Cellulophaga algicola DSM 14237: one gene and its partner. Each later gene encodes a partner of the first gene's protein in a complex. Links are inferred from orthologs where the notes say so. Each region holds a gene or a part of one and is shown on either strand. Other genes may lie near its edges.

Evidence for each region. The genes of interacting proteins can lie anywhere in the genome.
Region 2: the proteins of meaB (region 1) and scpA are in contact, whole or in part, in a crystal structure (PDB 8DPB), measured with the Methylorubrum extorquens proteins. The link is inferred for Cellulophaga algicola DSM 14237 from one-to-one orthologs. Residues at the interface, in SOR26638.1 of Methylorubrum extorquens: Arg20, Ala21, Ala24, Arg25, Thr28, Ser32, Arg33, Arg34, His37, Thr98, Gly99, Gly100, Ser101, Ile102, Leu103, Lys106, Thr107, Ala110, Ala113, Ile114, Asp115, Arg116, Ala118, Phe119, Ile120, Arg121, Pro122, Pro124; in SOR27001.1 of Methylorubrum extorquens: Glu577, Glu578, Asn579, Asp580, Gly581, Arg582, Arg583, Arg585, His596, Ala604, Ser605, Ala608, Asp609, Gly611, Phe612, Asp613, Val614, Asp615, Ile616, Gly617, Pro618, Leu619, Glu625, Arg628, Gln629, Val631, Glu632, Asn633, Asp634, Glu661.

Annotation. Positions count from the first base shown.
Region 1 is NC_014934.1:3,055,896-3,063,917, forward strand. Bases 1,686-4,615 are described here. They hold meaB (methylmalonyl Co-A mutase-associated GTPase MeaB), read right to left. Parts: upstream 3,727-4,615; coding sequence 2,644-3,726; downstream 1,686-2,643. Other genes in these bases: CELAL_RS13210 (glycosyltransferase family 2 protein), read right to left, coding at 1,686-2,610; CELAL_RS13220 (organic hydroperoxide resistance protein), read left to right, coding at 3,856-4,281; CELAL_RS13225 (aldose epimerase family protein), read right to left, coding at 4,332-4,615. Also shown: CELAL_RS13200 (ArnT family glycosyltransferase), read left to right, coding at 1-804; CELAL_RS13205 (lysylphosphatidylglycerol synthase transmembrane domain-containing protein), read right to left, coding at 801-1,670; more of CELAL_RS13210, read right to left, coding at 1,654-1,685; more of CELAL_RS13225, read right to left, coding at 4,616-5,234; CELAL_RS13230 (RNA polymerase sigma factor), read left to right, coding at 5,323-5,880; CELAL_RS13235 (hypothetical protein), read left to right, coding at 5,864-6,448; CELAL_RS13240 (hypothetical protein), read left to right, coding at 6,426-7,952; peptide-methionine (S)-S-oxide reductase MsrA, read right to left, coding at 7,954-8,022. UniProt on the Escherichia coli protein: Binds and hydrolyzes GTP. Likely functions as a G-protein chaperone that assists AdoCbl cofactor delivery to the methylmalonyl-CoA mutase (MCM) ScpA and reactivation of the enzyme during catalysis.
Region 2 is NC_014934.1:3,196,609-3,204,700, forward strand. Bases 2,195-5,194 are described here. They hold scpA (methylmalonyl-CoA mutase), read right to left. Parts: upstream 4,772-5,194; coding sequence 2,618-4,771; downstream 2,195-2,617. Other genes in these bases: CELAL_RS13865 (ParA family protein), read right to left, coding at 2,195-2,274; CELAL_RS13875 (methylmalonyl-CoA mutase subunit beta), read right to left, coding at 4,764-5,194. Also shown: CELAL_RS13855 (DUF5683 domain-containing protein), read right to left, coding at 1-606; CELAL_RS13860 (ParB/RepB/Spo0J family partition protein), read right to left, coding at 596-1,501; more of CELAL_RS13865, read right to left, coding at 1,501-2,194; more of CELAL_RS13875, read right to left, coding at 5,195-6,128; CELAL_RS13880 (FtsB family cell division protein), read right to left, coding at 6,121-6,453; udk (uridine kinase), read right to left, coding at 6,480-7,088; CELAL_RS13890 (multidrug effflux MFS transporter), read left to right, coding at 7,284-8,092. UniProt on the Escherichia coli protein: Catalyzes the interconversion of succinyl-CoA and methylmalonyl-CoA. Could be part of a pathway that converts succinate to propionate.

The DNA of each region.
Region 1 (8,022 bases):
GCTTATTATTGTAAAGTAAAAACATTTATAAAACTTAAATTTAAATACAATCCTAAATACGAATTTTTAACGCTTGGAGGTATTACATTTATTTTTATAGTGATCAGTTTTGCTCAATTTAAATTACCTCACTATTTAAATATTGTAATTCCACTATTTGCAATACTTACCGCAGCATATTTACATAGCTTAAATGTACATTCAAAAGATAAAACTATTAAAATTATCTTAGGAATTCAGTATTTTATATTTGCACTCATATTTGTTGGAACTACATTATTCTGTTTTTATGTATTTGAATTTGAGTCTATTATATCTTATGTTTTATTTGCTGTTGCAGGTGTAATTTGCATCTATTTTACATTGAAGCAAGAGGCTTATGCTATTCGCGTCTTAACAATAGCATCATTAGCTTCTCTTTTGTTAAACTCCGTTTTAAACTTTCACTTTTATCCTAATTTATTAGCGTATCAGGCAGGTTCTGCAATGGCTAAAGTTGTTGCTAAAAATAACATTCCAGTAGATAAAATTTATAAATTGAGTGAAGAGCATACCTGGTCTTTAGATTTTTATAATCAGAAACCCGTTCAAATCACAAAAATAGATGCTCTAGAAGACATTGAAGATTCTTGGGTGTATATATCTGGAGATGAATTACTGCAGTTAAGAGATGTTGGTCTAGATTGGGATCAGCAGTATGAGGTGGATGATTTTAGAATAACCAGGCTTCAAGCTAGATTTTTAAATCCGGCTACTCGTAAAAAAGTAATCAAACATAAGTACTTAATTCACCTCGTAAATTAAGGATTCGTCTGTAACTTCGGTTTTTTAAAGTGATAGTAAATGCCAATAAACGATACGGATGCAGTAATTAAGAAAAACACCATACTGATACTTATGGATGTACTTTCGTCTAAATTCAATAGGGTAGCACCATAGAAGAACGTTAGTTCTCTACTTCCTATACCGCCTATGGTTAAAGGGATAACAGAGACAATTGAAGATATTAAAAATATAAAAAGATACGCCACCGTATTACTTTCAAAGTTTAATGCTTTTAAGATAAATAGTACGCTAATTAATTGAGATAATTGCACTAAAGCAGAATATCCAAATGTTTTCCAAAAAATAGAAAGCACATAATTAAAGAATTTCTTAGTTAAAAACCAGAAAACTACAATGCTTAAGACTATTGCAGTAATAGCATAGATTTCAATATTTTTTAAGAAGCTTACCTTAAGAAAAATAATAAGAAGGCAAGCGTATATAAAAAGCAATAATAAACCGCTTAAACGATCTAAAACTAATACGGATACAATTTTTTTAGTGTCTACAGGGAACTCCTTTTTAATAATGTACCCTTTGTAAGCGTCACCACCAATACCACCAGGTAAAAATAGATTGTAGAACATACCTAATGCATACAGCTTCAAATTACTTTTATGGGTTAGCAATACATTTAATTGATGAAAATATAAATTAACTCTAAAAGCAGAAATAACCTTAGATATGATAAAGAATAGTGTAGCTAAACTTAAGTATAATGGATCTGTTTTTTTTAAGGTTTCAAAAACATCCGTATAATTAATTTTAGTAAAAACAAAGTATAGTAAAACAGCACTAATTATAATTTTAAGTGCTGTTACTAGCTTTTTATTGGGCTTTATCACCTATAAGAATTTTTTTAATTCGGTATGGTCGTTTCTGTTGTGATTCATAATAGGTTCTAATTAGTAATTCCATCACAATACCTATTGTAAATAGTTGAATACCAGCCAATATAAACATCAATCCAAAAATTAATAATGGACGATTGCCAATATCTTCACCCATTAACTTAACGACAAGTAGATAGATGTTTATTGCGCCACCTAAAAGCATAAGTAAAACTCCGAAAATTCCGAATAAGTGAATAGGTCTTTGAAAGTATTTACGAATGAATAATAACAACATCATATCTGCAATTACTTTAAATACTCTTTCTAAACCATATTTAGAAACCCCTGCATGTCTTGCATGATGTTTTACAGGTACCTGCTTAATTTGTGCGCCTTCTAAATAGGCTAGCAACGTTATAAAGCGATGCATTTCTCCGTATAAATTTAGATCTTTTGCAATATCTTTAGTAAATACCTTTAAGGCACAACCATTATCCTTTATGTCTAATTTAGTCACACGACGAACTAAAAAATTTGCAATTTTAGAAGGGATTTTCTTTACTAAAGAATCTTTTCTTTTTTGACGAATACCAGTAATTAAATCATATTCTCCTTCAATCGCATAAGAAAGCATTTGAGGAATATCACTAGGGTCATTCTGTAAATCGCCATCCATAGTGATAATGTATTCTCCTTCTGCATAATCTATTCCTGCGGCCAAGGCTAAACTTTGTCCGTAGTTTTTCTTTAATTCTATTAAATGAACTTTGCTATCGTTCATTTTTTTAACCATCATGCGTGTTGCATCTGTAGAGAAATCATCTATGTAAATGATCTGATAAGAATACCCAACCAGACTTTCATGGATTTTTTCGGTAAGTAAAACAACATTGTCTTCTTCATTATATAAAGGAACAACAATAGAAAGAAGCGCGTTAGTTAAAACAGTCATAGTAATTAAATTGAAGCTGCAAATTTATGCTTTTTATTTAAGTTCCTTTTGGTGTATCGCCAACAATTGCTCTGCAGCAACAAATGGGGACACTTTTGCATTCATAACCTGTACTGTAAGTTGTTTTAGTTGTTCTTGTATGGCATCATCTTCATAAAATCGTATTTTTAGATTGTCTTCTATAGTTTGAAGTAACCAAAATTTATTTTGATACTTTCTCTTTTCATACATCGAATTTAAAGTTGCTTTTTTAAAATTTATAATGGTTTGCCAGACTTCAGAAATACCTTCGTTTTCTAAAGCGGAACATTGCAATACCATAGGAATCCAGCCATTTTCTTTTGGCGGATAAAAGTGTAGGGCTCTAGTAAATTCTATGCTTGCTAGTTTGGTTGCTTGTTTATTTTTTCCGTCGGCTTTATTGATGACAATAGTATCCGTCATTTCCATAATGCCTCTTTTTATTCCTTGTAACTCATCTCCGGCTCCAGCAAGTTTTAGTAATAAAAAAAAATCGACCATGCCATGTACTGCTGTTTCACTTTGGCCAACACCAACAGTTTCAATTAAAATAACATCAAAGTTGGCAGCTTCACATAAAATAATAGATTCCCTTGTTTTTCTTGCAACGCCTCCTAAAGAATCTCCTGAAGGAGATGGTCTTATAAAGGCATTCTCATCTTTAACCAAAGCCTCCATTCTTGTTTTGTCTCCTAAAATACTTCCGCTACTTAAAGAGCTCGTTGGATCTACTGCCAGAACAGCTACTTTTTTACCTATACCCGTAAGGTATTTGCCTAAAGCTTCAATAAATGTGCTTTTACCTACACCTGGCACTCCTGTGATACCTACTCGTAAGGTGTTTTTTTTATTTGAAATACAAGCTTCAATTATTTGATTGGCTTGTGCTAAATGTGTTCTATTCTTACTTTCAACTAAGGTAATAGCTCTACTTAGTGCTATTTTATCTCCGCTATTAATATCTTGAATTAGGCTAGCTACAGACGGTTGTTTTTTTCTAAAGTTTTTTATTCTAGCAATAGAAGCTTCATTAGAAATAGCATTAAGATGTATTCCCTCTTTTTCTTCTAGAGCTGATTTTTTATTTTTTTTCAAGGAGATAATTGGTGTTTTATAGAAAAATAAGGCTTTTTACTAAACATTCACACAAATTTAATAATTCATTTTTCGTCAGTGATTGTTCTATTAGTATATTATGGTCTTAAACTATTAAAATAAATTGAAATGAAAACAATATTCGAATCAAGTGCAACAAATACAGGTGGTAGGTCTGGTCATGTAACTACGGAAGGCGGACTAATTGATTTAGATGTGAAAATGCCGAACGGCAAAGATCCTATCGAAGAAAAATATACAAATCCAGAACAATTATTCGCTGCAGCCTATTCTACCTGTTTTGCGGGTGCCTTGCAAGCTGTAGCTAAAGAAAACGGAGTAGATGATTTAGGTGATTTTAGTGTTACCGCTATTATTGGTTTTGGTAAAGATGAAGATGGTTTTAATATCGAAGCAACTTTAGATGCTTATTTACCTACTGTGGATAAAGAAAAAGGAGAAGAGCTAATTAATGCAGCTCATGAAATTTGCCCTTATAGCAAAGCTACCAGAGATAATATTACTGTAAATCTTAATTTGCTTTTAGACGAATAAAAATTTACAACTCAGTTTACTAAAAATAAAGCCCGATTATTCGGGTTTTTTTATGCTTTGAATCTAAATATAGATTGGTTAAAATATTTTTCTCCTTTGTTTAAAACACTCGACGGGAAATTGGGTTGATTAGGAGCATCAGGATAGTTTTGTGTTTCAAAACAGATAGATCCTGTAGTTTCTGGCGTGTAAATGACTACTGCAGCTTGGTTGGTTGTTACTTCTAAAGTAATTCCGGAAATTGCAGAATGTACTGATGCGCAAATTTCTTTACGCTTATCAATTACAAAAGGAGTATCTAGGCGTGTTGTGTTTATTTTTTTATTTTCTAAGAAATCATACTTGGTATGCGCAACTTCAGTTAGTTTCCCCGTAGGGATAAGGTTGTCATACGTATCTAGAATTTTAGTACAATCTAATTGTAAGTCGTAATGGTTTATTTCGGCTGTGTTGTCTAATTTAAAGTATGAGTGATTTGTTAAATTAACTACTGTTTTTTGATCAGTTGTGGCTTCATGGGTAACAATTAAAGCATTGTCTTCTAAAGTATACGTAACGCTTACTTTTAAAGTACCAGGATAGCCTTCTTCCAGGTGTTCACTTATATATGAAAGTTTTATAAATGGATTACCTCCGTGATTAACTTCATCAACTTTAAAATACTTCTTATTAAAACCTGCGGAACCACCATGTAGGTGAACACCTTTTTCTTCTTGTATAGGGTATATTTTTTTATCAAGAGTAAATTCTCCTTTAGAGATTCTTCCTGCATAACGCCCAATACACGCACCTAAAAACATAGGATTGTCTAAGTAGTCTTTAGGTTGTTCAAAACCAACGACCATATTGGTAGGATTGCCGTTTTTATCTTTTACAATAATCTTTTGAATAATGGCGCCAAAATCTAGAACAGTAAGTTCAATCTTGTTATTTTTAATAGTATTTTGAATCAAAGCTGAAAAATTTATAAACAAATTTAAACTTTTTTGCAACACTTTAATAATGCTATCGTCTTTAAGGTAACAACAATTATAAACCATCTTGGAAAAAGTGCTAAAATTCCAAACAGTTCTAATAGAACAATGTAAGGCTAACGATCGTAGAGCGCAAATGAAGCTTTATGAAAAGTACTGTGATGGCATGTACTGTGTCGTGATGCGGTATTTGCAAAATAGTGATGATGCAGAAGACGTTTTGCAGGAATCATTTATTAAAGCATTTTTGAAAATAGATCAGTTTAAAGGAGAAGTGACCTTTGGTGCATGGCTAAAAAAAATTGTTATTCATAAATGTATAGATTTTTTAAAGGCTAAGCGTAATGCACATATTTCGATAGAAGAGAATGAATTGCTTCTTGTTGAAGATGACGATTGGGATGTAGAAGTATCAATAACCATTGAGGAAGTGCGAACAGCTATTCATACCATTTCAGAAAAATATAGGTATGTTCTACTGCTCTATTTAATGGAAGGATATGATCATTCAGAAATTTCTCAGATTTTGAATATTCAGGAAACCACTTGTAGAACACAACTAATGAGAGGTAAAGCTTATTTAAAAGAACATTTAATAAAAAATAAATATGAATCAAGATCTTAGAAACCTTTTTAAAGAAACACCTGAAAAGGAGGGTTATAGCTTAAATTCTGGTCATAAGGAACGTTTTGCTAATCGCTTAGATCAAGAATTGCCTAAAAAGACAATTGTACCCATTTTATTTTTTATGAAAATTGCAGCCACGGTATTAATCATGATTGGCGTAGGTGTTTATTTCTATGCCAGTAATCGGGTTGAGATTATGGTCGAAAACCCAAGCGTAGTGGGGTTAGCTGAAAAATCTGAAATTCAAGAGATTTCTTTAGGTGATTTATCACCTGATCTTAAAAAAGTAGAGAACTATTATTTGGCAACTATCAACCTAGAGTTGGCAAAATTAGAAGTATCTAAAGAGAATAAAGGATTGGTAGAAGGTTTTATGGAACGATTAGCAGAATTGAATAAAGAGTACCAAGGCCTCAATAAAGAATTAAATGCCATTGGGCCAAATGATCAAACTATTTCAGCGCTAATACAAAATTTACAGTTGCGTTTACAGTTGTTGCAGAAATTAAAGAACAAGTTAACCGAATTAAAATCATCAAAAAATGAAACAGCAATCAGTATATAAACTAGTATTCATATTCTTATGCATAGTAACTTCTGGGAACGCTCAAAAGCAGACTAAAACCTATCTTGAAAATTTTAATGTAAAGGAGAATGCTATAATCAATATCAATACATCACATACCGATATTGAATTTGAGACGTGGGATAAAAACCAAATAGAAATAGAAGTAGTAATAGAAATAGAAGGAGCTTCTAATAATGATATGGCAAGTTATTTTAAGCAAAACGAACTGAATATTGCAGGAAATAGTAGTCAAATAACCATTACTTCGGGAACACAGAATTCTTGGACGGCGCTTCATACTCCAGGCGCATTTAAAAGTTCATGGGATGCTAATGAATTTGAATTACCAGAGATAGGTGAGCTGCCAGAAATAGAGCATTTAGCGCTTATGTTAGATTCTCTTGAATTTCCTGAAATTCCTAGAATAAATGTTCCAGAATTTGATTTAGAAGCGTTTAAGAAAGACGGTGACGTTTATATGAAAAAATGGCAAACAGCATTTGATGCAGGTTTTTCTGAAAAAGATAGGAAAGCATTTAGCGAATTAGAAAAAAAGGTGGAAGCAGAGCATCAGAAAGCAGAAAAAATAAGACTTGAAATGATGAGCACCAGAGAGAAAGCGTATGAAGAGCGCAGGGCAAAATTAACTGCTGCACGAGCTGAACGTTTTGGTGAATTAGAAGAAAGAAAAGAGTATTTAGAAGAGCGTAGGGCAGCGTATAAAGAAAAGCGAGGAGCAATGCTTGAGGAGTTAAAAGAAAAATCGGAATATAAAAAGCAGCAATTTGCAGGTAGAAGAACAGATACTATACTGAGTGACGCGATATCGTTTGGCTATTACACGATGCCAAATGTATATTACCAGTCGTCTAATGCGAAGGGTGTTAATTCTAAAATAAAAGTAAAAAAACATATAAAAATAAAAATGCCCAAGTCTGTAACCCTTAAAATGAACATACGCCATGGAGAGGTTAAGCTTGCAGCGAATACCAAAAATATTCAAGGAACTTTTGCGTATTCAGGATTGTATGCCAATAGTATTGATGGCGATCAAACGCAAATTGATGTTTCATACTCACCTGTAAACATTCAAAATTGGAATTACGGTAAATTAAAAGTGAGTTATTCAGATAATGTTTCTATAAATACAGTCAAGAATTTAACACTAAGTGCTACGTCTTCAGAGGTCACAATTGCGCATTTATTAAAAAATATTTTTGCTAAAAATAACTTCGGTTCCTTAAAAATAAATGAGGTTAGTAAAGATTATTCGGCAATAGATGTATCTGTACAGAACGGAGCGCTAAAGTGTAAAATACCAAAATCCCCATTTACAATTACGGTAAATGAGGAGAGTTCTAAAGTAATAGCACCTACATCATTAAATTTAGTAAAGACTAAAAATGATAAAACTACCCTAAGTAAAGGGTATTATCTTTCTAAAAATACAGATAAGACCTTTACTGTTAATGCTAAATACAGTGAAGTGGTGCTAGAGTAGTTTAATGATTACCTTTCTTTATTAGTTCAGGAAATTTACTTTGAAATTTTTTCAACCTAGGTACAGAGAC
Region 2 (8,092 bases), 140 kb from region 1 along the record:
CATTCCATAATTTGGTTGGGCGGTAATTTCATTGTAATCTAAATAAGGTTGAAAATCTACACTTAAATCATCATCAACATTAAACTGTTTTAAGTGAGAGTCTACATTGGCATCAATAATATTTAATACATATAAGCCAATAGTAACCAAAACCATTAAATCGCGATCTCGTTGGTAATTTTCTTGTGCATTTTGTAAGTCTCCAATGTCAAATTCAGGAAACTCGTCATTCGTGAAACCAGCCTGTCTGCTTTTAAACGCCGTTCTAAAACGCTTGTAACTCTTGTTGTTAAAATCGTATGCGTAGATGCTGGCTCCTAATGCAGCATATACAATAGGTACTTTCCAATATCTTTTGTTATAGACTTGACCCAATCCAGGGATAATTGCAGAATAAAATGCTGCTTTAGCGGGTGCTAAAGGGTTTATTTCTATCCGTTTTTTAAAAACAGAGTCCTGAACAACAATACCCTGACTTTTTAAGTTGGTTTGTATGCTATCTAATTGTTTGTCTTCTTTTTGCACAGTTTTTTCCTCCTCTTGTGCGAATGTTACACAAGTAAAGCCTACAAAAAACAGTATAAAAAATATAATTTTATTCACCAAGAATTAATTTTTTAATACGCTCAAAATCCTCCTTAGAATTAAAAGGGATTGTTAATTTTCCTTTTCCTTTATCAGTAGCTTTAGCTTCAACCTTTACCGATAAGTATGAATTAAAATCATTCAAACTATTTTCAATAAAGCCTGGAGTTTTAGCTGTTTTTGGGGTGGTTTCTTTTTGGCTGGTACTAGGGTTTTGGTATTCTTTTACCGCTTTTTCGGTATCGCGAACAGATAGATTTTCGCTTATTATTTGCTCGTATAATGAAAGCTGATCATCTTTTTTATCAATGTTAACAAGAGCTCTACCGTGTCCCATACTCAGAAAACCATCTCTAATTCCGGTTTGAATAATAGGGTCTAATCGTAATAAGCGTAAATAATTGGTAATTGTAGAACGTTTTTTACCAACACGTTCACTCATTTTTTCCTGCGTTAATTGTATTTCATCAATTAGACGTTGGTAAGATAATGCAATTTCAATAGGGTCTAAATCCTGCCTTTGGATATTCTCTACCAAAGCCATTTCTAAGGATTCTTGATCGTTAGCAATACGGATGTATGCAGGGATGGTTTCTAAGCCTATTAATTTAGATGCTCTAAATCTTCGTTCCCCAGATACTAATTGGTATTTGTTAAATTCTAATTTACGTACTGTAATTGGCTGAATAACGCCCAATTCTCTAATAGATGAAGCTAATTCATGTAAAGCCTCATCGTTAAAATTAGAACGTGGTTGAAAGGGGTTAACCTCAATAGCCACTAAATCTAACTCTACAATATTACCAACAACTTTATCTGCATTTTTGTCTGATGCAGTTTTAATATCATTTTCAGGGTCTTTTAATAACGCAGATAGACCTCTACCTAATACTTGTTTTTGGGTTGCTTTCGCCATTATACTTTCTCCTTGTTTTTGTTTAATACTTCTTGTGCTAAGCTCAAATAATTTTCTGCTCCTTTACTTGAGGCATCATATTTTATTATACTTTCTCCGTAACTAGGAGCTTCACTCAAACGAACATTACGTTGGATGATGGTGTCAAAAACCATTTCGCTAAAATGCTTGCGAACCTCTTCTACCACTTGATTTGAAAGTCGTAAACGAGAATCATACATTGTTAATAACATTCCTTCAATATCTAAATCTGGATTGTGAATACGTTGTATGCTTTTAATCGTATTTAACAGCTTACCTAGGCCTTCTAATGCAAAATATTCACATTGAATAGGAATGATAACAGAATCAGCAGCTGTTAAAGCATTCAACGTAAGTAAACCTAAAGACGGCGCACAGTCAATTAAGATATAATCGTATTTTTCTTTAAGCGACAAAATACTTTTTTTCATCATATACTCCCGCTCTTCCTTATCTACCAATTCAATTTCAATCGCAACTAAATCAATGTGCGCCGGAATTAAATCTACATTAGGAGAAGTGGTTTCAATGATAATTTCTTCTGCAGTCTTCGTATGTTCTAATAGTTGGTAAGTACCTATTTCGATACTGTCAACATCAATACCTAAACCAGATGTTGCATTTGCTTGGGGATCAGCATCTATTAAAAGTACCTTTTTCTCTAGCACGCCTAGGGCTGCGGCTAGATTTACAGTTGTAGTGGTTTTGCCTACACCACCTTTTTGATTTGCTATGGCTATTATTTTGCCCATAATATAAAGTAAGTTAGGGGCTAAAATACGATTATTTACATTGCTAAAAAATGTATTTTGTTAACAGTTCGTGAATAAACGTAGCTTATAGCGTTAAAAAAAGTTAATATTTTTAGTTTGAAACATACAATATCCTAGATTTTAATAAATAACTTAAGGTATTGTATTGATAATCAAACATTTTTAAAATAAATAGAGAGATGAACGGCTAAAGCTTCATCTCTCTATTTATATAAGGGTAAATTTATTTAATTGGTTCTTTTAGTATATTCTATATTCTCAAATTTTTCATTCACTACAATATTTTTTTATTTCCAAAAGCTTAAATATTCGGGTAAACTTCCTAATCTATTAAAATTTCTAAAATCTCAATAGCCGCATCACTAATTTTGGTTCCAGGCCCGTAAATAGCAACAGCCCCTGCATCATATAAAAATTGATAGTCTTGTTTTGGAATTACACCTCCAACAACCACCATAATATCTTCACGCCCGTATTTTTTTAGTTCTTCTAGTACTTGAGGTACTAATGTTTTGTGCCCTGCAGCCAACGAAGACACTCCTAAAATGTGTACATCGTTTTCTACAGCCTGTTTGGCAGCTTCTGCTGGAGTTTGGAATAATGGACCTATATCTACATCAAATCCAAGATCAGCATAACTTGTAGCAACTACTTTTGCTCCACGGTCATGGCCATCTTGTCCCATTTTTGCGACCATTATTCGTGGTCTTCTACCGTCTTTTTTTGCAAAAATATCAGCTAGTTCCCGCGCTTTTTTAAAGCTTTCGTTATTTTGAATCTCTTTAGAATACACGCCTGTAAATGTTTTAATTACCGCTTTATGCCTGTTATAAACTGCTTCAAGAGCATCACTAATTTCACCCAATGTAGCACGTTCTCTAGCTGCTTCTACCGCTAAAGCTAATAAATTTTTATTCGTTTCGTTGTCTTCGGTTTTAGCATCTGCTTTTGCTATGGCCGCATTCGTTAATTTTAAAAGTGCAGCTGCTACTTTAGTTTCATTTCTATCTTTTCTAATTTGTGCTAAGCGTTCTAATTGTTGTCTTCGTACCTCTTGATTATCAACTTCTAAGATATGAAGCGGATCTTCTTTTTCTAAGCGATAACTATTAACGCCAATTATTTTATCCCGATTGCTATCTATTCTAGCTTGTTTTTTAGCCGCAGCTTCTTCAATACGCATTTTCGGAATTCCCGCTTCAATAGCTTTGGTCATTCCGCCTAATTCCTCAACCTCTTCTAATAAGGTCCAAGCTTTCTCTGCAATTTCATTGGTTAGCTTTTCTACATAATAACTGCCTGCCCAAGGATCTACCGTTTTGGTAACCTTAGTTTCTTCCTGAATATAAAGCTGTGTATTTCTTGCTATTCTTGCCGAGAAGTCTGTGGGTAATGCAATTGCTTCATCTAAGGCGTTGGTATGTAAGCTTTGTGTGCCACCTAAAACAGCAGCCATAGCTTCAATAGTAGTTCTGGCAACATTATTAAAAGGATCTTGTTCTGTAAGACTCCAGCCACTAGTTTGGCAATGGGTACGTAGTGCTAATGATTTATCTGTTTTAGGGTGAAATTGTTTTACCAATTTAGCCCAAAGCATTCTCCCAGCTCTTAATTTGGCAATTTCCATAAAATGATTCATTCCAATTCCCCAAAAGAAGGATAATCGAGGAGCAAATTCATCTATTTTAAGGCCAGATTTTAATCCGGTTCTTATGTATTCTAATCCGTCTGCTAAAGTATATGCTAATTCAATATCTGCAGTAGCTCCGGCCTCTTGCATATGATAACCAGAAATACTAATGCTGTTAAATTTCGGCATTTTCTTACTTGTATATTCAAAAATATCAGCAATAATTTGCATGGAGGGCGTAGGAGGGTAGATGTACGTATTACGTACCATAAACTCCTTTAGAATATCATTTTGAATAGTTCCAGATAATTGCTCCAAAGAAACACCTTGTTCTTGTGCCGCAACAATATAGAAGGCCAGGATAGGTAAAACAGCTCCATTCATGGTCATGGAAACCGACATTTTATCTAAGGGAATACCGTCAAACAAAATTTTCATATCTTCTACAGAATCAATGGCAACACCTGCTTTTCCAACATCACCAACAACACGCTCATGGTCACTATCATATCCTCTGTGGGTAGGTAAATCAAAAGCTACAGAAAGTCCTTTTTGGCCTGCTTCTAAATTACGCCTGTAAAAGGCATTACTTTCTTCCGCAGTAGAAAATCCTGCATACTGTCTAATCGTCCAAGGCCTTAAAACATACATGGTAGAATAAGGGCCTCTTAAATAAGGAGGGATACCAGCTGAAAAATTTAAGTGTTCTAAATTTTTTAAGTCTTCTTTGCTATAGGATGATTTTATATCAATTCCTTCCGCAGTTTCGAATGTACTGGGAGTTGTTATTTTTTTATCTTCAGAAGAAGTATTTAATGTGATATGTTGAAGGTCTTTTCTATTCATTTTCCAACCTTTTTTGTTCTATTGCTTCCGATAATCTTCTTTCGATAATTGGTTCTATACTGCTTTTTCTAGGCTTGTTTTTAGCAAAAGGAAATAATTCTAAATCTCCTTTCATTTTGTCTAAGCTAGATTCGTATTTATTGGTACCTACTAGAATCAATTTTTTACAATCAAATAAATCTTGCTCTTTTTGCGCGCTTTCCTTAATTTTTTTCTGAATGGTATTCGCTTTTAGCTGACTTAAGAATCCGCCTCCTTTTTCTAGTTCTTTAAAAAGTTCTAGTGCTTTATCGGCGAGTTGTTTTGTTAAGCTTTCTATATAGTATGAACCGTCTGCAGGGTTGTTAGTTTTATCAAAATAACTTTCTTCTTTGAGTATAATTAATTGGTTGCGTGCAATACGTTCTGCAAAATCATTAGATTTATGATAAATAACATCATAGGGTAAATTGCAAACTGCATCAGCACTGCCTAATATGGCCGACATGCATTCCGTTGTACTGCGGAGCATATTGGAATTATAATCATAAAGTGTTTTATTTCTTTTCGTAGTAACAGCCAAAATATGACAATTTTCGGGAGCGCCATACGCAGCTGCTAATGTTTTGTAGAGTAAACGTAAGGCTCTAATTTTTGCAATTTCAAAAAAATAATTGCTGCCAATAGCTATTTTAAAATTGATGCTGAAACTAGAGATGTTCGCTTCTGGAATTCTATTTAGATATTCATTGGCATGGGCTAAACTGTACGCTAATTGCTGTACAAGATTTGCTCCTGCATTTTGGTAATTGGTAGCATCCAGTGTTAATGTGTTTGTGTTAGCTGCAACAGCATCAAACTGTAAAAAATCTTCTTCAGAATTTGTATGCCAATTACCAGATGTTGTAAGGTGATGAATAATATCAACATTAAAATAAAATTTGGCGCCTACGCTACTTAAAAATTCATTAGCTATAGTACTGTACGTTGCAGAAATAAATTGAAAATCGAAATAAAACACGATCTGTTGGGGATCGATGTTTTTTAAGAGTAGCGCTATAGATACCTTTTCATTTGGAATGGTAAATAAAATGCTCTCAGCTCCTTTTTGTAGTGCTTTTATAGCTTTTTTGTTTGCTATTTCTTCATGACCAGCATAAATTGCTTGCGTAATACTCCAAGGTTTTAAAGGCGTGGGGATAGCATTTTTAATACAAGTATCTTCAGAATTATAGAAAGGTTTTACTTTTATACCTTCTAGAGATTCCCATACTACACATTCGTTGTAATCTTTTCCTTTTAAATCAAACTGAATTTTTTGCTTCCACTGTTGGGTAGAAACATCATTAAATTCACTAAAAAGGTTAGATTTACTCATCTTCATTGGTTTTTAAGCTATCTTCATATTCTATCAAATAGATCTCTTCGTTTTTTCTTTTTAGATAGTATTGCTCTCTTGCAAATTTTTTAAGTTCGTCTTTATTAGATAATTTTTCTATAATTATTTTATCCTTTACTATTTCATTTTGCAAGTACTCTTTAGTTTTCTCGAGTTTATTAATTTCTTTTTTCAGCTCAAGATGTATCAAATAAGAATTTGTATCAAAAAAAAGCATCCAAATAAGAAACACAGTAAGCACCAATACATACATGTTGGTGACAATAGAAAACCATTTTTTCTTTTTTAACTCCTTAATTTTCATCGAGTGTGTATCGTGAGGTTACTAAATTACACCAATTTTTCGTTTATAATACTCTTTACTATTTCTACGGCAACAGTATTATATTTATTGTTGGGAATAATAATATCTGAGTATTCTTTAGAGGGTTCAATAAACTCTTCGTGCATAGGTTTAATTATAGACTGATACTTGCTGATAGTTTCATCAAGATCCCAACCACGTTCATTTACATCTCTTTTTAAGCGTCTAATGAGGCGTTCATCAGAATCTGCATGTACGAATATTTTAATATCGAACATTTTTCTAATTTCAGGATTGGTAAGAATTAAAATACCTTCTACAATCATAACTTTTCTAGGATGTGTAGGCACCGTTTCATCTGTTCTATTGCATTCTAAAAATGAATATACGGGTTGCTGTATCGATTTACCATCACGTAAATCTTTTAAATGTTGTGTTAATAATTCAAAATCTATGGAATTAGGATGGTCAAAATTTGTTTTACGACGGTCCTGAAGTGTTAAATGTGATAAGTCGTTATAGTACGAATCTTGAGAGATAACGCCAACTTCGCCTATTGGAAGTTCGTTAATTATCTGATTTACAACCGTAGTCTTTCCACAGCCAGTTCCTCCCGCAATTCCAATTATGAGCATTTCAATGAATTTTGTGACAAAAATAGGTATTTGAAATAGAATACAAAGTACGAAATGATAAATAGGATTGTGGATAATAGCTTAAAGCATATAAAAATAAAAGCATCTTAAAATTCTAGTAATTAAACATTATTTTAACAGAAATGATTAAGTAAAAGAACCTTCTTAGACTGCGCTTATTGCTACTTTTGCAGGATGAAAAAAGTGAGTGCCAAACCTAATTTTGAATTTATTGCTTTAATGGCATCTTTAATGTCTATTGTAGCCTTGTCTATAGATGCATTATTACCGGCATTGTCTGATATTGGTGTAGCTATTAATAATGTGAATTCTACAGATCATCAGCTTTTAATTACCATGATTTTCTTAGGTCTAGGTGTAGGGCAGTTATTTTTTGGACCATTATCAGATAGTTTTGGTCGTAAACCCATTGTGTATATTGGCTTTTTCATCTTCATCATAGCAAGTTTTATTTGTGTGTTTGCTACCTCATTAGAAGTAATGATTATCGGTAGAATTTTGCAGGGTATTGGTTTATCTGCAGCTCGGACTATTTCAATTGCTATTATTAGAGATACTTATGAGGGTAATCATATGGCTAAAGTAATGTCTTTTGTTACAGCATTCTTTATTTTGGTTCCTGTTATTGCGCCGGCATTTGGAAAAATTATCCTAGAAACCATGGGCTGGGAAGCAATTTTTTATATGCAAGTATTTTTTGCATTAGTTATAGGGATATGGTTTTGGAGAAGGCAAAAAGAAACCTTACATCCAGAATATAAAGTAAAATTTACTAGTCGCGTTTTTATAAGTGGCGTAAAAGAATTGGTAAAACATAAAGAAACATTAGCGTGTACCACAATTTCTGGTTTAATAACGGGAGCCTTTTTAGTGTATTTAAGTTCCGCACAACATGTTTTTGAAGATCAATATAATTTAAAAGAAACCTTTCCTTATTTATTTGCGGCATTAGCCGTTTTTATAGGAACCTCTACTTTTTTGAA